Regions from separate parts of the Colwellia sp. E150_009 genome, predicted to be linked through region 2. Evidence: predicted binding sites of a transcription regulator. Region 2 holds the regulator's gene; each other region holds the start of a gene.
What was found. The regulator FliA, encoded in region 2, starts transcription of late flagellar genes. The targets are predictions, from matches to a motif close to CTAAAGNTNNNNNNNNNNNNGCCGATA.
Positions count from the first base shown of each region.

Region 1: ACE1OF_RS02090 (flagellin N-terminal helical domain-containing protein) is a predicted target of FliA. The motif match lies at 3,122-3,148, and genes of this name have one in related genera.
Region 3: flgM (flagellar biosynthesis anti-sigma factor FlgM) is a predicted target of FliA. The motif match lies at 2,058-2,084, and genes of this name have one in related genera.
Region 4: ACE1OF_RS18160 (cytoplasmic protein) is a predicted target of FliA. The motif match lies at 2,219-2,245, and genes of this name have one in related genera.

Region 1 covers NZ_JBHFOM010000003.1:8,717-14,380, forward strand. Annotated here, with positions in the region: partial or broken gene ACE1OF_RS02075 (flagellin N-terminal helical domain-containing protein) at 1-79, shown strand, start outside; gene ACE1OF_RS02080 (flagellin) at 587-1,108, shown strand; gene ACE1OF_RS02085 (flagellin) at 1,406-2,875, shown strand; gene ACE1OF_RS02090 (flagellin N-terminal helical domain-containing protein) at 3,264-4,706, shown strand; gene ACE1OF_RS02095 (flagellar protein FlaG) at 4,866-5,273, shown strand; gene fliD (flagellar filament capping protein FliD) at 5,341-5,664, shown strand, end outside.
Region 2 covers NZ_JBHFOM010000005.1:150,217-155,880, reverse strand. Annotated here, with positions in the region: gene ACE1OF_RS04210 (chemotaxis protein CheW) at 1-977, opposite strand, end outside; gene ACE1OF_RS04205 (protein phosphatase CheZ) at 991-1,734, opposite strand; gene cheY (chemotaxis response regulator CheY) at 1,810-2,193, opposite strand; gene ACE1OF_RS04195 (RNA polymerase sigma factor FliA) at 2,250-2,969, opposite strand; gene ACE1OF_RS04190 (MinD/ParA family ATP-binding protein) at 3,051-3,893, opposite strand; gene flhF (flagellar biosynthesis protein FlhF) at 3,973-5,571, opposite strand.
Region 3 covers NZ_JBHFOM010000062.1:4,597-10,260, forward strand. Annotated here, with positions in the region: gene ACE1OF_RS18545 (CheR family methyltransferase) at 1-59, opposite strand, end outside; gene ACE1OF_RS18550 (chemotaxis protein) at 103-1,029, opposite strand; gene flgA (flagellar basal body P-ring formation chaperone FlgA) at 1,289-1,984, shown strand; gene flgM (flagellar biosynthesis anti-sigma factor FlgM) at 2,137-2,445, shown strand; gene flgN (flagellar export chaperone FlgN) at 2,505-2,936, shown strand; gene ACE1OF_RS18570 (LPP20 family lipoprotein) at 3,013-3,480, opposite strand; gene ACE1OF_RS18575 (FlgO family outer membrane protein) at 3,505-4,155, opposite strand; gene ACE1OF_RS18580 (flagellar assembly protein T N-terminal domain-containing protein) at 4,429-5,604, shown strand.
Region 4 covers NZ_JBHFOM010000058.1:4,966-10,629, reverse strand. Annotated here, with positions in the region: gene ACE1OF_RS18180 (NahK/ErcS family hybrid sensor histidine kinase/response regulator) at 1-498, shown strand, start outside; gene ACE1OF_RS18175 (DUF2780 domain-containing protein) at 601-1,146, opposite strand; gene ACE1OF_RS18170 (hypothetical protein) at 1,261-1,431, opposite strand; gene ACE1OF_RS18165 (DUF5610 domain-containing protein) at 1,503-2,129, opposite strand; gene ACE1OF_RS18160 (cytoplasmic protein) at 2,312-2,521, shown strand; gene ACE1OF_RS18155 (sensor domain-containing diguanylate cyclase) at 2,625-3,947, opposite strand; gene ACE1OF_RS18150 (aldo/keto reductase) at 4,338-5,390, opposite strand; gene ACE1OF_RS18145 (GNAT family N-acyltransferase) at 5,494-5,664, opposite strand, start outside.

The DNA of each region.
Region 1 (5,664 bases), on a different contig from region 2:
ACTACAAAAAGAAATGGGTGCTTTACAGCAAGAGCTAACCCGTATTTCTGAAACCACTAAGTTTGGTGCTACCAGTTTACTTGACGGTACTTTTGGTACTAAGCAATTTCAGGTGGGTGCTAATGCGAATGAAACCATTAATGTTAGCTTGGGTAATATGGCAGCAGATGCTATTGGTGTTCATGAAATAAAAGGTGCGGGGAACGCATCAAATAACTTAGGTGATGTTCAAACGGTTGCACTAGCAACTAATATGGCGATAGATAGTGATGTTATTAATATTAACGGTGGCGATGTTACCGTTGGTGCAGGACATGGTGCTGCAACTATTGCTGACAGTATTAATGCTGAAGCGTTAGGGGTTGTTGCAGAGGCAAAATTATCTACAACAATTTCAGGTATTGGCGCTGATAGTATTTCAACTCTGAATATTTCAAAAGGTGGTTCTGTTGTTGATTCTTACAATTTATCAACCTTTGGTGGTGACTCAGAGCGTTTAGCAGAAGAAATGCAAGCTGATGGTTATGATGCTGTTTATGATGAAAGTACTGATACTATTACCTTTAAGGCCACAGATGTTGATGGAATGGAAGCAACAGGTGCTAACGATACAAGTGGCTTTACTATTGGTGGTCAGGCTGTAGCTAGTACAACGGGTTCATTAAGTGTTTCGTCTGAGCTTAATTTATCATCAGCAAACAAAATAGGGGTTAGTGGTACTACGGCTAATCAAATTTTTGGCACGGGAACTGCTGCTATTGCTTCTACAGGTGGGGCTAGCGCATTAACCAGTATTGAATCACTTGATATTTCAGGTGTAGACTCATCGGGTGCGCAAGATGCTATTAAAGCAATTGATGCGGCACTTGCTCAAATAGACTCGTCTCGAGCGTCTTTGGGTGCTGTTCAAAATCGTTTTTCTCATACAATTAGCAATTTAGCTAACGTTCAAGAGAATGTGTCAGCATCACGTAGTCGAATTCAAGATACTGACTTTGCGGCCGAAACAGCAACTATGACCAAAAACCAAATACTACAGCAAGCAGGTACTACAATATTGTCACAGGCAAACCAAATACCTCAAGCAGCCGTGAGCTTATTAGGTTAGTTTATTTCGTCATCATCATGAACAACTAATTCTGTTCAGCGATAATAAAAAAGGAAACCCGAAAAGGTTTCCTTTTTTTATGTTTTTCTATTGCGCCAATCCTTTGACTAAAAAAGTAAATCACATAAAAACTAGCTTTAATGCTGACTTGTTTACCATGAATTTACATAGCGTCTTTGGTTTAACTTATTGTTTTTTATAATTATTTTAGTTTTGGCTTGTTTCTTGATTATAAAATACTCAAGAGGGGCTTCTTTATGTTAATAAGCTTCTAAAGATAACTATTAGGAGATTATTATGGCTTTATCAGTAGTAACTAACATTTCATCGCTTAACGCTCAACGAAATTTAACAAAATCTGGTGATGGTTTAGCAACATCTATGCAACGTTTATCGTCAGGTATGCGTATTAACAGCGCGAAAGACGATGCTGCTGGTATGCAAATAGCCAACCGTTTAACCTCACAAGTAAATGGTTTAGGTGTGGCGCAACGAAATGCTAATGATGGTATTTCAATGGCGCAAACCGCTGAAGGTGCGATGCAAGAATCGTCAAATATATTGCAACGTATGCGTGACTTAGCATTGCAATCAGCGAATGGATCAAATTCTGCTGATGATAGGGAGTCACTACAAAAAGAAATTGGGGCTTTACAGCAAGAGTTGACCCGTATTGCGGAGACCACAAAATTTGGCGCGACTAGTTTGCTTGATGGTAGCTTTGGTACTAAGCAATTTCAAGTAGGGGCTAATGCAAACGAAACCATTAATGTTACTTTAGGTAATATGGCAGCAGATGCCATTGGTGCTCATCAAATTAAGGGCGCGGGTACTGCAGCTGCAGCCAATAGTGTTGGCGATATTGAAGCGTCGCTGTTAGCTGCTAATATGGGAACAACGGGAGATACCTGGAATATAAACGGTACCGATGTTACTTTTTCAAGTGGTAGTGGTGCTTCTCAAATAGCGGCCAATATCAATGATGAGTCTACAGGTGTCACTGCTGAGGCCGTACTAACTACACGTATACAGGGTTTATCAGCTTCTGATGCAGGAATTTTTAATATTTATAAAGAAGGCAGTATTGAAGATACTTTCGACCTTGCTTCTTACGGTGGCGATATGGAGCGCTTAACTGAAGATCTACAAGCAGCAGGGTATAATGCCGTTTTTGATCAAGATTTAAACTCAGGTGCGGGTGGTATAGATGTTACTGCAACGGATATTGATGGTTTTGAAGTAACAGCTTCTGCTGCGGGTACTATACAAATGGGGCCAGCTGGAGGGTTACTCACTTCGGGCGCAGGTGCTTTGTCTCATTCAGCAGAGTTACATTTATCTTCAGCAGAAAAAGTTGGTATTTCAGGTAACACTGTTAATGAAATATTAGGACAAGGTTTTAACGGCAATAATATTGCTTCTGCTGGTGGCACAAGTGCTTTAAACTCTGTTGAAGATATTGATATATCAGGTGTTACAGCGGCTAACTCGCAAGCTGCTATTGAAGTTATAGATGCGGCGTTATCACAAATAGACGAGAATCGTGCCGATTTAGGTGCAGTGCAAAATCGATTTACGCATACCATAAGTAATTTAGCCAACGTACAAGAAAATGTATCGGCCTCTAGAAGCCGAATTCAAGACACTGATTTTGCAAAAGAAACTGCTGAAATGACAAAAAATCAAATTCTACAGCAAGCAGGAACCAGCATATTGTCGCAAGCGAACCAGATACCACAAGCCGCTATCAGCTTATTGGGCGGATAATTTAGATAAATTTAACCATTGTCATGTTTTATTGGGCTAATCTGTTATGGTTTAGCCCTTTTTTGTGCCTAGTGATATTGTCTTGAGCTTGTATGATCGGCATCTTTTATTTGTATTTAGAAATAAAAATAAATTTATTAAGAGTAACCTGTAATTTTATTTTTATGATAAATACTTATTAAACAATGAGTTCTGTTGCTTGTTGTTCGAGAAAGGTGTTTTTTTTAATCTTTTTTATAAAAAAGATTAAAGTTAATTTTTAAGCTGCCGTTAAGGTGTTTAGTGCAGGGCTGCTTTGATTAATTTGTTGGAAATATTATCGATTAATTAACGGCTTCTGGTTAAAACAGCTAACTAAATAATTACATTACGTAATCAGGAGTTTACCATGGCTTTATCAGTAATAACTAATACCTCATCAATTAATGCGCAACGCAACTTAGGCAAATCAAGCGAAGGGTTACAAACGTCAATGCAACGCTTATCTTCTGGTATGCGTATTAACAGTGCAAAAGATGATGCTGCGGGTATGCAAATTGCTAACCGTTTGTCTTCACAAATCAATGGTTTAGGCGTAGCACAACGAAATGCTAATGACGGTATTTCAATGGCACAAACTGCTGAGGGTGCTATGCAAGAATCGTCAGCTATCTTACAACGTATGCGTGATTTAGCATTACAATCAGCTAACGGTTCAAATGGTGCAGACGACCGTGCAGCTCTTCAAAAAGAAGTAGGTGCTTTGCAACAAGAGCTAACCCGTATTTCTGAAACTACAAAGTTTGGTGCTACAGCATTACTTGATGGCAGCTTTGGTACTAAACAATTCCAAATTGGTGCTAATGCTAATGAAACCATTAATGTGACTTTAGGTGATATGGCGGCTGATGCTATTGGCGTTAATGAAATCAAAGGTGAAGGTGCTTTATCATCTACAGGTATTGGTGATATGCAAACCGTCGCACTGGCAGCTAATATGGATACAACGGCAGATGTTTTAAATATTAATGGTAAGGATGTTACTGTTAATAATAAAGATGGCGCTGCAACAATCGCGGACAGTATTAATGCTGTTGCTGCAGGTGTTACTGCGGTAGCAAGCTTAGAGACAACTATTTCGGGAATTAAAGCGGCTAGTTCATCTACTATTGAAATATCTAAAGGTGGCGCAGCGGTTGACACCTATGACTTAGGTACTTTTGGTGGTGACTCTGCTCGTTTAGCTGAAGAAATGCAAGCTGATGGTTACGATGCCGTATATGATGAAGATACAGACACCATTACTTTTAAAGCAACTGATGTTGATGGTATTGAAGCAACAGGTGCTAACGATACAAGTGCTTTTACTATTGGTGGTCAAGCAGTTGCCTCTACAACAGGTTCACTAAGTGTTTCTGCAGAGCTTAACTTGTCATCGGCAGATAAAATTGGTGTGACAGGTGCTACAGTGAGTGAAATTCTAGGTACAGGGTCAGCCGCTATTGCTTCTACGGGTGGTTCAAGTGCATTAACAAGTATTGAGTCAATTGATATTTCAGGTGTAGATTCATCAGGCGCTCAAAGTGCAATTTTAGCGATTGATGCGGCATTGGCTCAAATCGATTCAAGCCGAGCTGATTTAGGTGCGGTACAAAACCGTTTTTCTCATACTATTAGTAACTTAGCTAACGTTCAAGAGAATGTGTCAGCATCGCGTAGTCGAATTGAAGATACTGATTTTGCTACAGAAACGGCACAAATGACTAAAAACCAAATATTGCAACAAGCAGGTACGTCAATTTTGGCGCAGTCTAACCAATTACCACAAGCTGCATTAAGCCTTATTGGTTAATACAGTATAGGTTCAGGTTCAACCTAAGTATGAAAAAGGAAGGAGCCAAAACTCCTTCCTTTTTGTGTTTTGATAAAGTAGCCACGATAATTTATACTGATTATTGGTGTATATATCTATTATAAAAGCCGTGGTGTAATGTAAAACAAGGAGCATGCAATGAATGTTATCCAAAATGTTAATGAGCTAGGGTCATCAGGCTTAGCGTCTGAATATAAGCGTACTAGTGATACCATTACACACAGTAATGCGGCTGATAACCAAGCTGAAGAAGTCATTACAGAAGATCAGCAAGTTAAAGTTATTCAAAGTTCAGCAGAAGGTGCAGCTGATCAACCATTAACAGCTGAACAGTTAGATAAAGTGGCGCAACAATTGCAGGATTTTGTTGGGGATTTAAATCGAAACATAGAGTTTTCAGTTGATGAAGATTCAGGTCGAGACGTTATTAAAGTAATAGACAAAGACTCGGGTGATTTACTTAAACAATATCCCTCAGAAGAAGTACTAACTTTAGTGTCTAAATTATCAGACATGGTTGGTGGTTTTATTGATGCGAAAGTCTAGTTTTTAGTGAAGTTTAACTATTAAATCCAGTACTTTATTAATGTTATAAATTAAAAGAGAGGTTAACATGGCAGGTATTTCATTTACAGGGATAGGCTCTGGCCTCGAAGTGTCTACAATAGTTGATGCCATTGTTAATTCTGAAAAAGTACCTTATGAATCTCGAATAGCTAGTTTACAAGGCGCGTATACTACAGATATTTCAGCTGTTGGTGCATTAAAATCAGCATTAGAAGCAGTTACTACTTCATTTGAAAGTCTTGGTGATATTGATAAATATCAAAATCGTACTGCAAGTGGTAGGGATGATTTTGTTAGCCTTAGTTCAGATAAAGATGCTGAAGTTGGTCAATATTCGGTTCAAGTTGAAGCGCTAGCGACCCAGCATAAA
Region 2 (5,664 bases):
TTAGTATCAACACGTACCGTTGTTTCTCCTTGAGGAGTTGCGGGTTGTGCTGCTTTTTTGGGCGCAGGTGCTGGCGTAGGTTTGTTAGCTTGTGGTGCAGGACTAGAAGATGCAGGCTGTGCAATAGGAGTCGCAGATGACGCTGGCACATCACTAGGTCGAGTACTTGATGCAGCTATTTCTTCAGATGACTTGGCTTCACTGGGTTTTGGTGCATTACCTTTGCCATGTAACTCGTCAAGCAAACTTTCAAATTCGTCATCATTAATTTCATCATCCGAACTAGCTGTAGAGGTTGTAGAATTGTTTATATCTGACGAAAAGGCGCCTTGTCCGTGTAGTTCATCTAATAAAGATTCAAATTCATCATCAGAAATATCACCACTCGTATCAGTACTCGCTGAGTTATCATCCGAAGGTATAGTGTTTGCTGAAGGGCTACCACCACCATGCAATTCATCAAGCAAACGTTCAAACTCGTCTTCACTCATATCATCGCTAGCATCTGATATTTCTTCTTGATGTGTAGCTTCTGGTGGAGCAACAACAGGTTCAGGAATTGGTGTTTCAACCACGGGCGCAGCGTCTTCAGGTTGACTTAAGCGGCGTAATTCTGCAAGTAATGCAGCATCGGCCGTGGTCAATGGTTCTCTGCTTTTGACTAAGTCAAACATATCATTAATCGTGTCAAGTGCAGATAATATAGTATCCATTAAATCAGCATTAACGGTACGTTTTCCTGTTCGCAGTAAATCGAATATATTTTCTGCGCCATGACAAACGTCAACAAGCTCATTTAAAGCCAGAAAGCCTGCGCCACCTTTTACGGTGTGGAAGCCTCGAAAAATAGCATTGAGTAAATCAGCATTATCAACATCATTTTCAAGCTCAACTAATTGCTCAGAGAGCAATTCAAGTATCTCACCTGCTTCGACTAAAAAGTCCTGTAGAATTTCTTCATCTGCTTCAAATGACATTCACTAACTCCTGTTAAAAACCTAAACTTGATAAAAGATCATCAACATCATCTTGATCTTCTACAACATCATCTCTTTCTTCCGCATTAACAATTGGCCCTTCAACTAAGTTTTCACCCACTTTAGGTGCAGACTTTTCTCGTTCACTGTCTGCTGTCATACCAAATGCAGTTAACATATTGATTAAACTTTCTTCAACTTCTCTAACTAAGTCAATAACTTTTCTAATAACTTGTCCCGTTAGATCTTGAAAGTCTTGCGCCATTAATACGTCGGTCATTAAACTATGGATATGCGTGGTTTCTTTGCCTGTTGTCGCTAATAAACAATCAAGATCCACACATAATGCTTTAAACTCTTTAAGCTCAATCTCATTATTCATTAATTTAGTCCATGCGGGGTTAACAGCACGGACTTGATCAGCAATGTTATCAAGCACTGGAAAAATAGATTCTACTGCATCCATTGTTTTGTTTGCGGCTTCTTCGGTGCTGGTAATAACATAATTTAAACGTTCTTTTGCATCAGGAATATCCGCTGTTGCTAAATCACTTAATCGTGAATCAATGTTGAAATTTGTTAAAGAGTCATGCAGTTGACGAGTTAATTTACCGATTTCAGCAAATAAATCAGAATTAATTGGATTTTGAATCTTAGAAATAAGCTCATCGGCTTTTTCTTGCTGATCATTTTCTAAAAATTCAACTAGAGACCTAGCCTGTTCTAATGAAATTCGTCCCACCATTGCCATATTCATGCAATATCCTCAACACTTAATCAAAGCACTAACAAATGTTTTTTGTGGACTGTAAGCAGCCCACCTAAATAAAAACTAACCTAAACGTTCGAAGATTTTATCTAATTTCGTTTTTAAGGTAGCAGCAGTAAATGGTTTAACAATATAACCATTTACACCTGCTTGAGCTGCCATTACTATTTGCTCTTTCTTTGCTTCAGCTGTAATTAATAATACGGGGATGTGAGCTAAATTTGCATCTGCGCGAATAGCTTTTAACAAGTCAATACCTTGCATTCCCGGCATGTTCCAATCAGTGACAACAAAATCAAAATCGCCATTCTGAAGCATAGGTAAAGCTGTACTACCGTCATCCGCTTCTTGAATGTTTGTAAAGCCTAAATCACGTAACAAATTTTTCACTATTCGTCTCATAGTTGAAAAATCATCAACAACAAGCACTTTCATATTTTTATCCAAGACACCCTCCGGCTAAACATTCATATTTCTAAAGGTTAACATAATTATTATTGTACTTAACTTTGCCAAGATTGCATACGAGCTTTTAACCTGTGCATTGCTTGACTATGAATTTGGCTGACGCGCGATTCACTCACATCCAGTATTTGTCCAATTTCACGTAAATTCAATTCTTCATCGTAATATAGAGACAGTACTAGAGCTTCACGTTCTGGTAAAGTACTAATACACTCACTTAAACCTTTTTTAAAGGCTTTGTGCTCAATACTTTGATATGGGTCATCACTTTGGCACGTGCTATCAAGCATCAGTGCATCTTCATTCACGCCTAAGTCATTAATACCAAGTATTTTACCAGTACTCACTTCACTTAATATATGATGATACTCATTTAATGAAATTTCAAGCTTTTCAGCAACTTCTATATCTGTTACATCCCGCCCTAAACTGGCTTCTAGTTGCTTAATAGCTTCCGTAACCATACGGCTATTTTTATGCACTGACCTAGGAGTCCAATCTCCACGGCGCATTTCATCAAGCATCGCTCCGCGAATGCGAATACCTGCAAACGTTTCGAAACTAGCACCTTTGGTGTTGTCGAAATTATTCGCTGCTTCAAATAAGCCGATCATACCCGATTGAATTAAATCATCAACCATGACACTCGCAGGCAAACGTGCTAGCAAGTGATAGGCTATTCGTTTAACCAATACAGTATATTGTTCAAGTAACACTGTTTTGTCAATTGGGTTGATATAGGCATTAGTTTTTACCACTTTTTACTATTCCCACCAAAATTATTTTAAAATGCTTGTTGGGTCTTTAATGTTCAACAAACGAGTGATATTAATTAAAAGTTAGTAATCGAGTAATTGTTCAATAAAAAATTCCAAGTGACCTGATGCTTGATGCGGTACTGGCCAACGACTAAGATTTTTAGCCAAATCCTTAAATGCAATGGCTGCTGGGGAGTCTGGAAAGGCTTCAACAATCACTTGCTGCTTGCGCACTGATTTTCGAATATTTTCATCAAAAGGGATCACGGCAACTAATTCAAGTGCCACATCTAAAAACCTATCCGTAACTTTTGTCAATTTTGCAAATAATTGTTGCCCTTCTTTAGGACTGCGCACCATATTGGCAACCACTTTAAATTTGAAAACATTGTGATCTCGACTAAGTAATTTCATTAGTGCATAGCAATCGGTAATCGAGGTAGGTTCATCACATACAACTAACATGACATCTTGTGCTGCGCGAGTGAAGCTCAATACCATATCAGAGATACCAGCCGCCGTATCAACAATGAGTACATCAAACTGAGTTTTCATTTCGCTAAAAGCACGTATCAACCCTGCATGTTCTGCATGGGTTAGATCAACCATAGATTGAGATCCAGAAGTCGCTGGAATAATTTTTATGTTACTAGGGCCAGTGATAATAATATCATCTAGTTCACATTCACCTGATAACACATGGGAAAGATTACGTTGTACTCGTAAGCCTAACATAACATCAACATTAGCTAACCCCAAATCGGCATCTAAGACTAATACTCGTTTACCTTGTTGACCAAGAGCAACAGCTGTGTTTAATGAGACGTTGGTTTTACCAACCCCTCCCTTGCCACCTGAAACTGCTACTACTTTAACTTTTTTTAAGTCCTGCATTTTTCTTAAGCCACTCGCTTGATCTGACATTTATTACTTCTTATATTTCTCTTATATTATTGCTAGTAGTTAATGCATAGTTCACTAAAATACGTCAATTTAAACGCTGCTATACAGCTACGGCTTGCGTTCTTGGCATCGGCCTAACTGTTCGTTGAGCATAAGTGACATTGTTCTTTGCTGCCATTTTATCGGCAAGCGTAACTAATTTTTCAACATTTGCAACTTTAATATCTTCTGGCACTCTCTGCCCATCCGTAAGATAACCTATTGGCAAGCCATTTTGAATTGAAGTTGTAATTATTTCACCAATACTTACGCTTTCATCAAGTTTAGTATAAATAGAACCCGACAACGGTACTTTTTTAAACCTATCTACATTTTCTTGCATAACCTGTTGCTGGCTGTTAGCTGCAAGCACTAAATAATTTCTTATTCTAACGCGAGTATTAGCTACTAGGTTAGCTAAATTTTCAGCTAAACGAATATCTCTTTGTCCCATACCTGCCGTATCGATTAGAATTAATTTCTTGTTAGAAAACTGTTCAAGTAATAAATCTAATGCTTGGCTGTCTTTTGCCAACTTTACTTGGCAACCAATAATTTTTCCATAGGTTGCAAGTTGTTCAAAACCCGCTATTCGGTATGTATCTGTTGAAATCAGTGCAACATGCTCATGACCATGTACTTGTGCAAAACGTGCGGCAAGTTTAGCAATAGTTGTTGTTTTTCCTACACCTGTAGGACCAACTAACGCAACAACACCACCACGATGAATAATATCGTTTTGAGTTGTATTAAGTTGCTCACCAATTAGCTTAGTTGCTTGCTGCCATGCTTCAGTGTCATTATATTGACTAGGTACATAACCCGCTATTTGATCGGCAATTTGGTCATTTAAACCTAAACCTAAAAGGCGATTAACTAAGACCGCTCTCTGTGGTTCTTTTTGGGCCATCTCTTGCCACATCAAGCCCGATACTTGATGCTCTAATAACTTTCTAATAGAGGCCATTTCTTGCTGCATTTTATCAAAATTTTCTTGGGTAGCATAGCCATTTTGATCTGCCTGTTGCCCCGTAGACTGCTTTGTTTGTATTTTGCTTGCCATATGCTCAGCTTCTAAAGAAATATGATTTTCATCTTGTCCATTACTTTGTGTATTAACGGCTTCTGGCGAAAGAATAGTACCGTCAGGCTTAGAGTGGCGTAATCGCTCGGTAAAGCTACGTAGTTGATCTTCAATATTTTCATCTTGGCTAGGTATTTGAGGTTCTGCCCCTAAATTAATATGTTCGGTGCTGATTGGTAATGTGTTATTAGTATTGTTTACTGCCTCATTTATTTTTGGTTGATGCTGAACCTGTCTATTCAATAATGCAGATAGGCTATCTACAGGCATTTGTGTGTTTGTTGCAGTATTTGATTTGGTCTCTGATGCCCCTACCTCAGTTGATAGTGGTGATGATTGAGTAAGACTAACCGTATCATTTGATACTTCACGACTATTCTGCTCATCTTGACTGTGCGTACTACTTGTATGAGAAGTTTCTTGCGGTGTTGGTTGATTATAATCAACCGCTGCCATTAACTCGACGCCTTCAGGAATTTTTTTATTAGACATAATAACTGCATCTACACCTAATTCTTCTTTTATTTGGGCTAATGCGCTACGCATATCTTTGCCTACAAAACGTCTTATTTTCACAGTGAACTCCTCATTTAGTGCAATTTTCAAGTGTCGACTTGTGAAATAACCGACCGAATTTCGGCAATTTCATTACTCGCACTATTTTTCTCG
Region 3 (5,664 bases), on a different contig from region 2:
TGCTCTAAAAATTCACTGATTTGATGATAACTTTTGTCATCAAGTTCTCTTGCTAGCACTATTACTGTGTCCTACTTAATATCATTTATATAGCCACCTTTATTAAGGGTGATTCAGCCATTTTTTAACTGCTGTTGCTAATTCATCAGGATGAAATTTAGGAATAAAATCTTCAGCGCCAACTTTTGCAACCATCGCATTATTAAACACACCACTTAATGATGTATGTAAAATAACAGGCATTTTAGCCATTAATTCATTTCCTTTAACTTCAGCCGTTAAGGTATAACCATCCATTTCAGGCATTTCAATGTCTGACACCATCAAGGCAACTTTTTCAGTGATGCTATGTTCACAAGTGTTAGCAATAGCCAAAAGTTGGTCTAATGCATCCTGACCATTTTTTGCCAATGCCATTTTAATACCTAAAGGCTCTAATGCTCTTTTTACTTGATTACGAGCCACGGTTGAATCATCCGCTATCATAATAATACGCTCACCAAGTCCAACACCTACACTCTCATCTGCAACGCCTTCACTTAACTCAGTTGACACAGGGTTAATTTCATTCAGTATTTTTTCAACATCTAAAATAGAAACCATCTGATCATCTATTTCAGTTACTGCGGTTAAGTAGCTAGACTTTCCCGCACCTTCTGGTGGTGGCATCATATCCTTCCAACTTAACGTAACAATACGCTCAACACCCGCAACCAGAAAACCTTGCACACTACGGTTATACTCAGCAATAATTATAAATGAATCATCTGTTTGCGTTATCGCAGGTCCGCCAATAGCCTTACTCATATCAATAATAGAAATAGTTTGACCACGAATATGCGCCACCCCTTTTATAAAAGGGTCTTGCTTTGGTAACATTGTTAACTTAGGACATTGTAAAACTTCTCGTACTTTAAAAACATTAATACCAAAACGTTGTCTACCTACTAATTTAAAAAGTAATAATTCGAGCCTGTTTTGACCAACAAGCTGTGTTCGTTGATTAACTGCATCTAGTATACCAGCCATAAAAACCTCTTTTGTAATCAATAATCATACACTTTATCTTAAATTAATTTGGAGAAAAGGCATAATTCTTGATTGTATTTATTATAAGTAAAAATAAGTGACAAAAAATTGATACTCAGCAAGCTTTCGCTTTATAAGTAATTAACAAAACGCGTATTAATAAAACTTATACCACAGAACTGATGTAATATATAACTATGTTATCTAAAATTTAAGCATAGTTGAGTATTTGAATTAACCTAGCGAAAATGGCAGAAATATGCGAATAACTAACGTTTTTTTATTATCTATAATGACATTTATTGTATTATCCCCATTGGCAAGCTTTGCCACCACATGGGATAGCGCTTATATTGAGTCATTCGCAAAAAAATTTCTTGAAAGCGAAATAGCACCGCCACCTGAGGGCAAAATTTCTTTTAACATTGCCGATATTGACCCAAGAATCATTATCAAACCTTGTCAAATTCCTCTGACAGCAAATATACCTGAAAATACTGATCGTAGAAATATTAATATTAAAATATCTTGTGATGATTCAACTTCATGGCAAATGTACCTACCAGCTAAAATAGAAAGAACGTTCGCTGTTGTTGTTGCAACCAGTACAATAGAAAAAGGGGCTACTTTAACCAAACAAAATATTGCTATTGAATATATTGCAACAAATAAAATTCGCGGTGAAAGACTGACAGATATAAACCTGGTACTAGGAAGTAAAGCAGAAAAAAGAATTGGATCAGATCATCCCATAACCAGAAGAAATATTTGTTTAGTTTGTAAAGGTGACACAATAACCATTATAGCCAAAAATGAAAATTTCATGATTAAAACTAAAGGCGTGGCGCTTAGCTCTGGAAATCTACATGAACAAATTGAGGTAGAAAACTCTCGCTCTGGGCGAGTAATAAGGCCTAAAATCAGTGCTGTTAATCAGGTGACGATTAACTTATAATTTTAAGGTACAACTGCAAATTAGTCAGGGTAATTTTATATTTTAAAATAATTAGCAAATATTTAATTTTTTATTTAAGTTATCGCATTGTTTGCCGATACAAGGTTAGAAAGTAAATTTTTTTAAAGAGCACCTTACCGTAGGGTAATATTATGACTATAAATATCAATAACTTGAACAACAAAACTCAAGTTAGCCAAAATCAGCAGGCACAAGTTAAACAAGAGGCAAGTCAAACGGCAAATACTAATACGCACGTTAAACATGCTGCTCATGACTCTGTTTCTTTAACACCACAAGCCAAACAACTTGGTGAATTACAAAAGAAAGCAACTGATTTACCAACCATTGATCAGAAAAGAATTGATGAGTTGAAAAAAACAATCGCTGCTGGGGAATATAAAATTGATCCTCAAAAACTTGCAGCAAGTATCGCTAGTTTTGAATTTGATTTGCTTTAGTTTGCTTTGTACCCCAGAATACGGGGCTCTAAGTGTGTCTATTATCTAAAGGTACTTATATGTCAGCTTCGCCTCAGTCAAAGGAATTACTTTCTCAACAATACCTTCAACTACAAGAGCTTGAGCAATTAATTATTGACGAAAAGCATATTTTACAGCAACACCAACCTAAAGATTTATTACAAATTAGCGAGAAAAAGAACCAAATATTACTCGCAATTCAAGCGCTAGATAAACAAATTAGTGTTAGCCGTGCGTTTGCCACAGATAAAGCGGCAGGTTACCTAGAGCAAGAACTGCTAGACATTGAACATTTACTTACATCTTGCCAAGAAAAAAACCAAATCAATGGTCAAATAATAACGCAATCTCAACTCGCAGTTGAGCGCATGAAAACAAGCTTACTAGAAGGTCATAACAAAGCATCTATGACTTATGATAGTAAAGGCAAAAAAAGTGGCGGGTTAAGCAGTATAGGTTTAAAAGCCTAAACAACGCGAGTTTAGGCATTAAGTTGTCGTCAATAAATACATCCCAACAAGATAAATTATATCAACTCTGATAAAATTAGAAATACTGTACATCTCTGATTTCTTTACGATTTAAACTTGCTTGATAGATTTCATATACATCTTTAAAGTCTAACTGTAATTCTGTTGTGTAGGTATCGCCTACTGGGTAGCTTTTCACAACTTTAGCCCCTTTGATCAACCCTTGCACTGAAGAAGCCAATTGTTGGTTTTCGATTAGCATGTCTGCCATTGTTGTTTTACTACTCACTTGTTGCCCATATACTTGTTCAGCTAGCTCTAAATAAGCGGCAATTTTTGACGCCTTAATGGCCATTAACATCCGCTGAGTTTCATGTGTTGATTTTTGTAAACTTATTGACGCATAACCAACACCATGAATAATAGGGAATGTTTCTGGAGCCACTGCTTGCCACTGAACATGCTTATCATACACGCTACTACATGCACTAATCAGCATAATACTTGAAACAGACATTAAAATTTTACAGAATGTATTTCTCATGATTCCACCTATTTTCAACTTCAGTTATTTTTGAATTTCAACTGCACGTTGATCTTCAATGAGCAGGTTATTACTTCGAATTATCATTCCATCCTTTAATTTAACATTATCGCTATTACTTTTTTCTTCACCTAAAACCCATGAAGGAATAAACGACTGAGCTGTTGCAACAACAACATGCGATTGAATGCCAATCATACGCGCATTTATAATAATACCGTCTTCTTGTTCCATCATGGTGCCCGCTACTATATAGTCAATAATCTGACGCTCAGGCAATTCCTTCCAATCACGACTAAATACATAATCACCCTCTTTAGTAACACGAATATGCCCTGTAGCCTTAAAATCAATAACCACTAAACCATGATGTTGCAATTCATGTACAAAGTTTTCAGCAATTTGGTTACCCAACCAATTAGTTGACTCTAAGTCACTCAAATTAACAAAAGAAGCAACAGCCACAGGCGTTTTTTTATTAACAAAGGCACTACTTTTTAACATTTGATATGCTAAACCTTTTACCATATCATTTATTGCATGCTTAGGTAGATTATAACTGTCTATTTTTCCTTTATCTTCTTGTTTCAATTTATAAAAATTGTCTTCCTTCACTGAATTACTACACGACATAAGTACTGGTAGCAGCAATAATGGTATAAGCCACTTTTTCATGGTATTCCCCTTAAAAATTCAACACCCATGTTAGATATCCACTAACATAAATACTGACAACTTTATTTATTCGGTTATTTATAGCTAAATAATAATGCACATTTCAAGCCAAGCAGTTTCATAACTAAAAATAAATCAAAATAAATAGGCACAATTTGTGCATCTCTATACACTAAATACTAATTAGACAAAGTAACCACTGATTACTTGTACTAACATTATACTATGCCAAAAATAGCCCCAAATAGGCTTTTCGTTTTCATGAGAGAGTATATGTACACTATTATCAAAAAAACTATTTTAGCTACTAGCTTACTGTTAGCAACCATTACTTGTAATGCTCAATGGTATGAAGCCCAAGGCCACGCTTCAACAGCTGAAAGCTCGGTTGAAATAGCACGAGCCAAAGCAATGGAAAACGCCTTAAAAAAAGCACTACTTGTTGCAGGGGCAAATGTTTCTAGCATTCAGCAAGTTGTTAATGGCTTACTCACTCAAGATCAAATTAACATTCGTGCCAGTGGCAATGTTAATTCAATAGAGCTTATAGACGAACTACATCATGATAACCTTATCACTGTAACCATACGCGCCGATATATTTCCTAAAGAAAAACAATGCTTTGCTTTAGATTACAAAAAGTCTATTTTACTTACCAAAAGCCATTTAATGCAAAGACAACAAGCCAATATTGGTAAAATTTATCAAATAGACTCAGCTATTATTCGCCACCTAAACAAAAAAATTACCAACAGCAGTAGTTACAGTAGCGGTAAGTTACTTCTCAAAAGTACAACTGAATTTTCACGCCTAAACACCAGCTTTAATGAAGAAAAAATAAAGCAATTAGTTATGTCATTAGCCGATACCAGCGAAAGCCAATATGTGCTTTTTAGTGAAATAAATGATGTGTCATTTCAAGAACAAAGCACTAACACCTGGAAAGTATGGCAACAAAGCACCTACCCTAGAAACTTTGATTTTACCCTGTACTTATACAATGGCTTTAATGGTGAACAAGTTTGGCAAAGGAGCTATCAAAACGCCGCCGTTTGGGACTTTAACAGAAGAAAAAATGTTGATGTTAATACCACCACTTTTTGGCAAAGTGCATACGGTAATATGATTAATTCATTGCTTGAAAAAATAGCAAACGATATTGATGACAATGTAATGTGCGAGCCGAGTGAAGGTAAAATAGTACAAGTACAAGGTAACGAAATAACAATTAATTTAGGTAAGCATCATGGCGTAAAAGTTGGCGACGAGTTCACACTACTACACAGTAACAACTTCATTAGCCAACAAGGAAAACACTATGTAAGCTATAATATTAGCCCTTTCAAAGTGAAAGTAACCAAGTTAACAACACAAAGCGCGACGGCCTCCACAATAGACAATAGCTTATTAGGCAACATTCAAATAAATGATTTAGCTGTACGTTATTAACACAATAAAATGTAACTAAACAAAGAACCAAGATAAAAACTTAACTTTATTGTGAAAAAA
Region 4 (5,664 bases), on a different contig from region 2:
CACCCTATTATGGTTAATTCTACTTTAAACAAAGGGTCAGTATTCTCTGTTAAAGTACCATTGGGCGAATTAAACCAAGTATCACGGTCAAATGATCCTACACAATTTATGCTAGCAACCTCCGTATTAACAAATAGTAATATTTGGCTTATTGATAATGATGCTAACGTCTGTGCAGGCATGTCACAGCTACTTGAAGGGTGGGGTTGTATCGTAACAACCGCAATAAGTCTAGAACACCTTCAACAGCAGGTCGACACTAATCATGATCACGCCGATATTCTAATAGTAGACTATCATCTTGATGATGACGTAAATGGCTTAGACGTTGCCAATGAAATTAATAATTGTCGCGATTTACCCTTACCTGTCATGATGATCACGGCAAATTACAGCAAAGAACTAAAAAATGAAGTCAGTAATAGCGATATACTGTTATTAAACAAACCTGTAAAACCGATGAAACTAAAAACATCCATGTTATATTTATTGAAATAATAATAAAGATATTAAAGGAAATCACTTGAGCTAAAATCAGCACTATCATGTTATGTGCTTTCATCACAGCGCTGATTCAGTTCAAGATTAAAGAAAACACAACTAACCTAATAGTTTTGCTAAACCTTGAGTTAATACTTGTTTTGCCTGTTGGCCTTCTTCCGTATCTAAATAACGTTGAGCACTTGCAATAAAGCTGGTGATCATTTCTGGTTTTAAGCCGAGTGCTTCAAACTGTCTTTTAACATCATTAATAGATTTTAATGACTCATTGTATTCTGAAGCCTTATCAAGTAATCCACCTAAACCTTCACCAGAGCTAAGTTGACTAATATCAGGCATTTGTCCAACTAGCCCTTCAACCCCTGGTAACGATTTAGCAAGCTGGCCAAATTGATCACTTGATACATTGTTTTTCACATAGTTCAAAATTGCACCCATGCCTCCAGATGCTTGGTCTGTGTTTACACCCAACCCACTCGTTAACATATCAACCAAACCATCACTACTTAACTTTGCAACTGCATTTTGTTCTTGAGTATCACCCAAACCAACAAGGTTTTTTAAACTGTCCAGCCAGCTAGTTTCTTCTGCTATTGCTGAACTACTCAAGGTGGCAACAGTTAAAAGTAAGATAAGCTTTTTCATAAAATTTCCTATAGTGTAAAAATATAATTTGTTTAAAAACTAGTATACAACAATTCTCATTCAACACAGGAACAATAATACTAGTCTACATTCTGGTTAGCGAAATTACAGATATTAGCTTTCTGTTTTAATTGTGACCTCTAGCTGCTTACTTTCTCCCGCAAACCATTTTTGCACATAGATAGAACCTAAAATAGGTGGCATACCATTTTCAGGTACTTCTTTATATCGAATACTATTTTTATTGTGCTTTTCAAATTCAAACTTAATTGTTTTTTCAGACAAAACCAACTCACTTTTAGTTAATATTTACACTGTTTTATATTATATAAATGACGATAAATAAATTCTAGCCCTTACTGTGCTGGCTCTTCCTCGGTTCTATTAAATGATTCAACAAAAGACTGCAAGCCTTCCTGAACTAAAGCATAAGTTTTATCAATAGTATCGCTAATATCTCCCTCAAGCACGTTCAAACTGGTTAGTACTTCTTTAGCTTCATCAAAACCTTGCTCTATACCCCCGCCAATAATATTAACAAAAGCATTTAAAGCTTCTTCTTCGTCCATTTCTGGGTGTTGTTCTCGATACGAACTTAGAAATTGGGTACTAAAAGAAACAATTCGCTCTGCCACTGCTTCAGGGCTAAAGTCTACGCCCGACTCATAAGCCTCTTCAACAGTATTCTCAACGCCCATTTCATTAAGTGCTTCATTAATTCCTTGTAGGGCTGTTTTTAATACCAGCGATAAAGGCTGATCAGCAATACTTGTATTGTAGTTCAAAGAAGATTCTATAATCGCAGCATTAAGCTGTTGTTTATTAGAGAGACTGATTGGCGCTTGCGCTTCCTCAATTTTTTGATCATCTTCAAGCTTAGAGGCTTGTTGACCCGTAGACATGTTATCTACTTTATCAGCCGACTTTGATAATGCTCGTGCATCTTGACTATAGGTGGTATTAGGGGGTATTGATGAACTCATAACACTTGCCTCTGTTTATTAAACCATACTTAGGTATCGGCTAAGTTAATTATAACTTAAGAATTAAATAACGCAGGTTTAAAAAAGAATTCAAGCTTTAATTAAACTTGCCGATAACTAGATTAAGCACTATTATTTAACAACCTTATATCTTTACCTGTTTATTATTACGGAGAGGCATTATGTCTATCAATATCAATAGTTCCCCAAGTTTTGCCCCTGCTAATGGTGGTGATGGCACAATATTACGTGTCGCGGTAAAAGCAAAAGAACTTGCGGAAGAAGAAGGTCAAATGGCATTGCAATTAATTGAAAGCGCAGCACCTTCTACTTCTAATAGCACAAGCAGTCCCGTAGGAAATATTGGCAACAATATAAACATTCAAGCTTAAGAAATAGATAGTTGTTTGACGCAAACAACTGGGCCAAAAGGCATTAGATAGTAATCTGTAAGAGATACCTTTACAGATTACTTATATGTTATCGCGGTGTAATTTATTCACTATCGCTATAGAGTTCAACCCGATTTCTCCCATTAGCTTTTGCTCTGTACATTGCAATATCGGCTTTTTCTATTAGTTGGTCTCTTGTTGAACCATGGGTAGGATAAGTTGAAACCCCCATACTAACTGTCAACGAGATTTCAGTTTTATCAGCGAGTGTAATGCGATTACTTTCAATGGTTTTGCATAACTTCTGAGCCACTGTATGCTGTTTCGCTTCTTCTAAATCAGGTAAAAGTACGAGAAACTCTTCTCCTCCCCAGCGAAACAATAAGTCATTTTCTCTAAGGTGCTCCTCCATTTTATTAACAAAGGCTTTTAAAGCGATATCCCCTACTCGATGCCCATATTGATCATTGATGGCTTTAAAATAATCTATATCAATAAAAACAACGGCAAATGGTTCGCCGTTAATGCGAGAAGTAGCAATTTGTTGTTCCAAAATCTCATGACAAACCCGACGGTTAAAAGCTCCTGTGAGTTCGTCTCGTGCAGCTTGGTTTTCTAACCTTTCTTGTAGAGCAACCTGATCCGTCACGTTCTGTACCATGCCAGCAACAATAGCTGGGGCACCTTGTGCATTTCTTTTGCTGACTTTTCCTCTGTCATCAACCCAAATATAGTGACCAGCTCGATTTCTTAAACGGTATTTAGCTTCAAACTTATCGGTACGTCCTTGCAAATGTTCTTGCATTACGGCAAGCACTCTATTTTTATCATCAGGGTGAATACCATCTATCCAAAAATCAACCTTTGATGCATCTTCCTCGGGGCCATAACCTCGCATTTGCATCAGTTTGGGACTGACATACAGGCTATCATTCTCAATGTTCCACTCCCATATTCCATCTGAAGCTTCATAAAGTGCATACCACAGACTATGCTTATGCGCCTCCATTTCTTTGTCTCTCATTTGACGTAAGCTAATATCACGAGCAACAGATAAGAAAAAATGCTGTCCCTCATAGTATATATTAGACGTACGAACCTCTACGGGGAAAGAACGGCCGCCTTTACGTTGATGATATCCTAAAAATACATAAGGCTTTTGTGATTGTGAAATGACTTCAGCAATTTCGCTCCAATGTGGTTGATTAAAAACGGAATCTTGTAGACTTAAAACAGAGTTATTAATAATTTCTGCTTCTGTCATCCCCACAGATTCACAAGCCATTTTATTTGCATATAAAATATTGGAGGATTCAGGATCAATAAGGTAAACAGCTTCGGGAAGATGATTAAGGGCAGAAGTTAATAGTAAATTATGAGACACTGTGCTGCATGCTATATCAATGTCTTTTGTAGTTTTTTTCATACTTCGTCTACCTAAAGTGGAATGTATGGAAAACTCCACATTACAATCAATGAATTTGAGCTCATAGAAATAACACTGTAGATATTTCTGAAAAGAAATATCTAGCAGATCCATGTGTGCGTTATAATCTTACACGATATGATCACTAAACGATAACCGTATTTCCCAAGAAAAATACACTTTTATGCCTATTTATTTTCAAACAGCATAGCAAGTAAACGGTAAAGTAATTCAAACAAAAAAAAGCGTTTACTTGAAATCAAGTAAACGCATTATAAAACATAAAACACTAGGGAAATAACATATTCATATAGTAAGAGTATCCCAAAGTGGAAAAGTTCCCTTTATAAGAAAAAAAATTGATAAACTTCTAATACTCAATACCTAATATTAATACGGTGCAGGATATTCTCGTAATACCTTATCTATATCACTTAATACTGCTGTACTGAGTTCAAGGTTAAATCCTTTTATATTTTCTTGTAACTGAACCATGCTTGTTGCGCCAATAATGGTAGAGGTCACGCCATGAATTTGCTTACACCATGCTAATGCCAATTGTGAAGGAGTAATATTATACTGCTTGGCAATGTCAACATAGGCTGCGGTTGCCTTATGTGTTGAAGGGGTATTTCTAAAGATGCCGTTTCTTTGTTCAAATGTCCATCGGCTACCTTTAGGTAGAGCATTGTTTAAATATTTACCCGACAATATACCCGTTGCAAGCGGTGACCAAGGCAGGTAGGCAATATTCTCTCTAATACAGTTTTCAATTAGATAAGGTGCATCTTGTGGGTGGAGCAAATTAAATTCGTTTTGAATCGACACAATGCGTGGTAAATCATATTGCTCACTCAGTTTTAAATAGGTATTAATACCCCACGGTGTATCGTCTGATAAACCACAATACCTTATTTTTCCTGCTTCGACACAGCGCGATAAGCCTTGCAAAATATCAAGCATATTTTCAACTTCATGGGCTGTAGTTGTTTGTGTAAAGTCCACTTCGTTCGGCCAATGTTTACCGAAATGCGGAAAACCACGATTTGGCCAATGTAATTGAAATAAATCAATATAATCAGTTTGCAAACGTTTTAATGATTCATTAACAGCAAGTTCAATATTTGTACCTGATATCGGGCTGCCCTCTCTTACCCAAGGTAATCCTGAGCCAGATATTTTACTTGCCAACACAATATCTTTTCGTTTACTAGGATTATTAGTGAGCCAATTACCAATAATTGTTTCAGTTTTTCCGTAAGTATCAGGTGTAGGAGGAATAGCATAAATTTCAGCCGTATCAATAAAATTAATATCTTGTGATAGTGCATAATCAATTTGTTGATTAGCCTCTTCTTGATTATTTTGTAAACCCCACGTCATGCTTCCCAAGCAAACTTCAGAAACTGATAAATCGCTACTTCCTAATAAAGAATATTTCATAATTACCTGTAATTACGTTAGTTAAATTGTAATTATTATACTATTGCTTGAACACAGGTGAAAACTAATCAACCAATAGTTACGCTAATAATGTAACAAAAAACTATTTTTTATGGATATCAATATAACGTTGGCGCTTTTTCGGTAGTAATTTGTCAAGATCAACCACCACCAAACCATCAACACAGTCGTTAAAATCAGGGTCGATATTAAATGCTGAAAAACTCACACCACCCTCTTCGCATAACCCTGAATACTGTTTATATAATGTTGG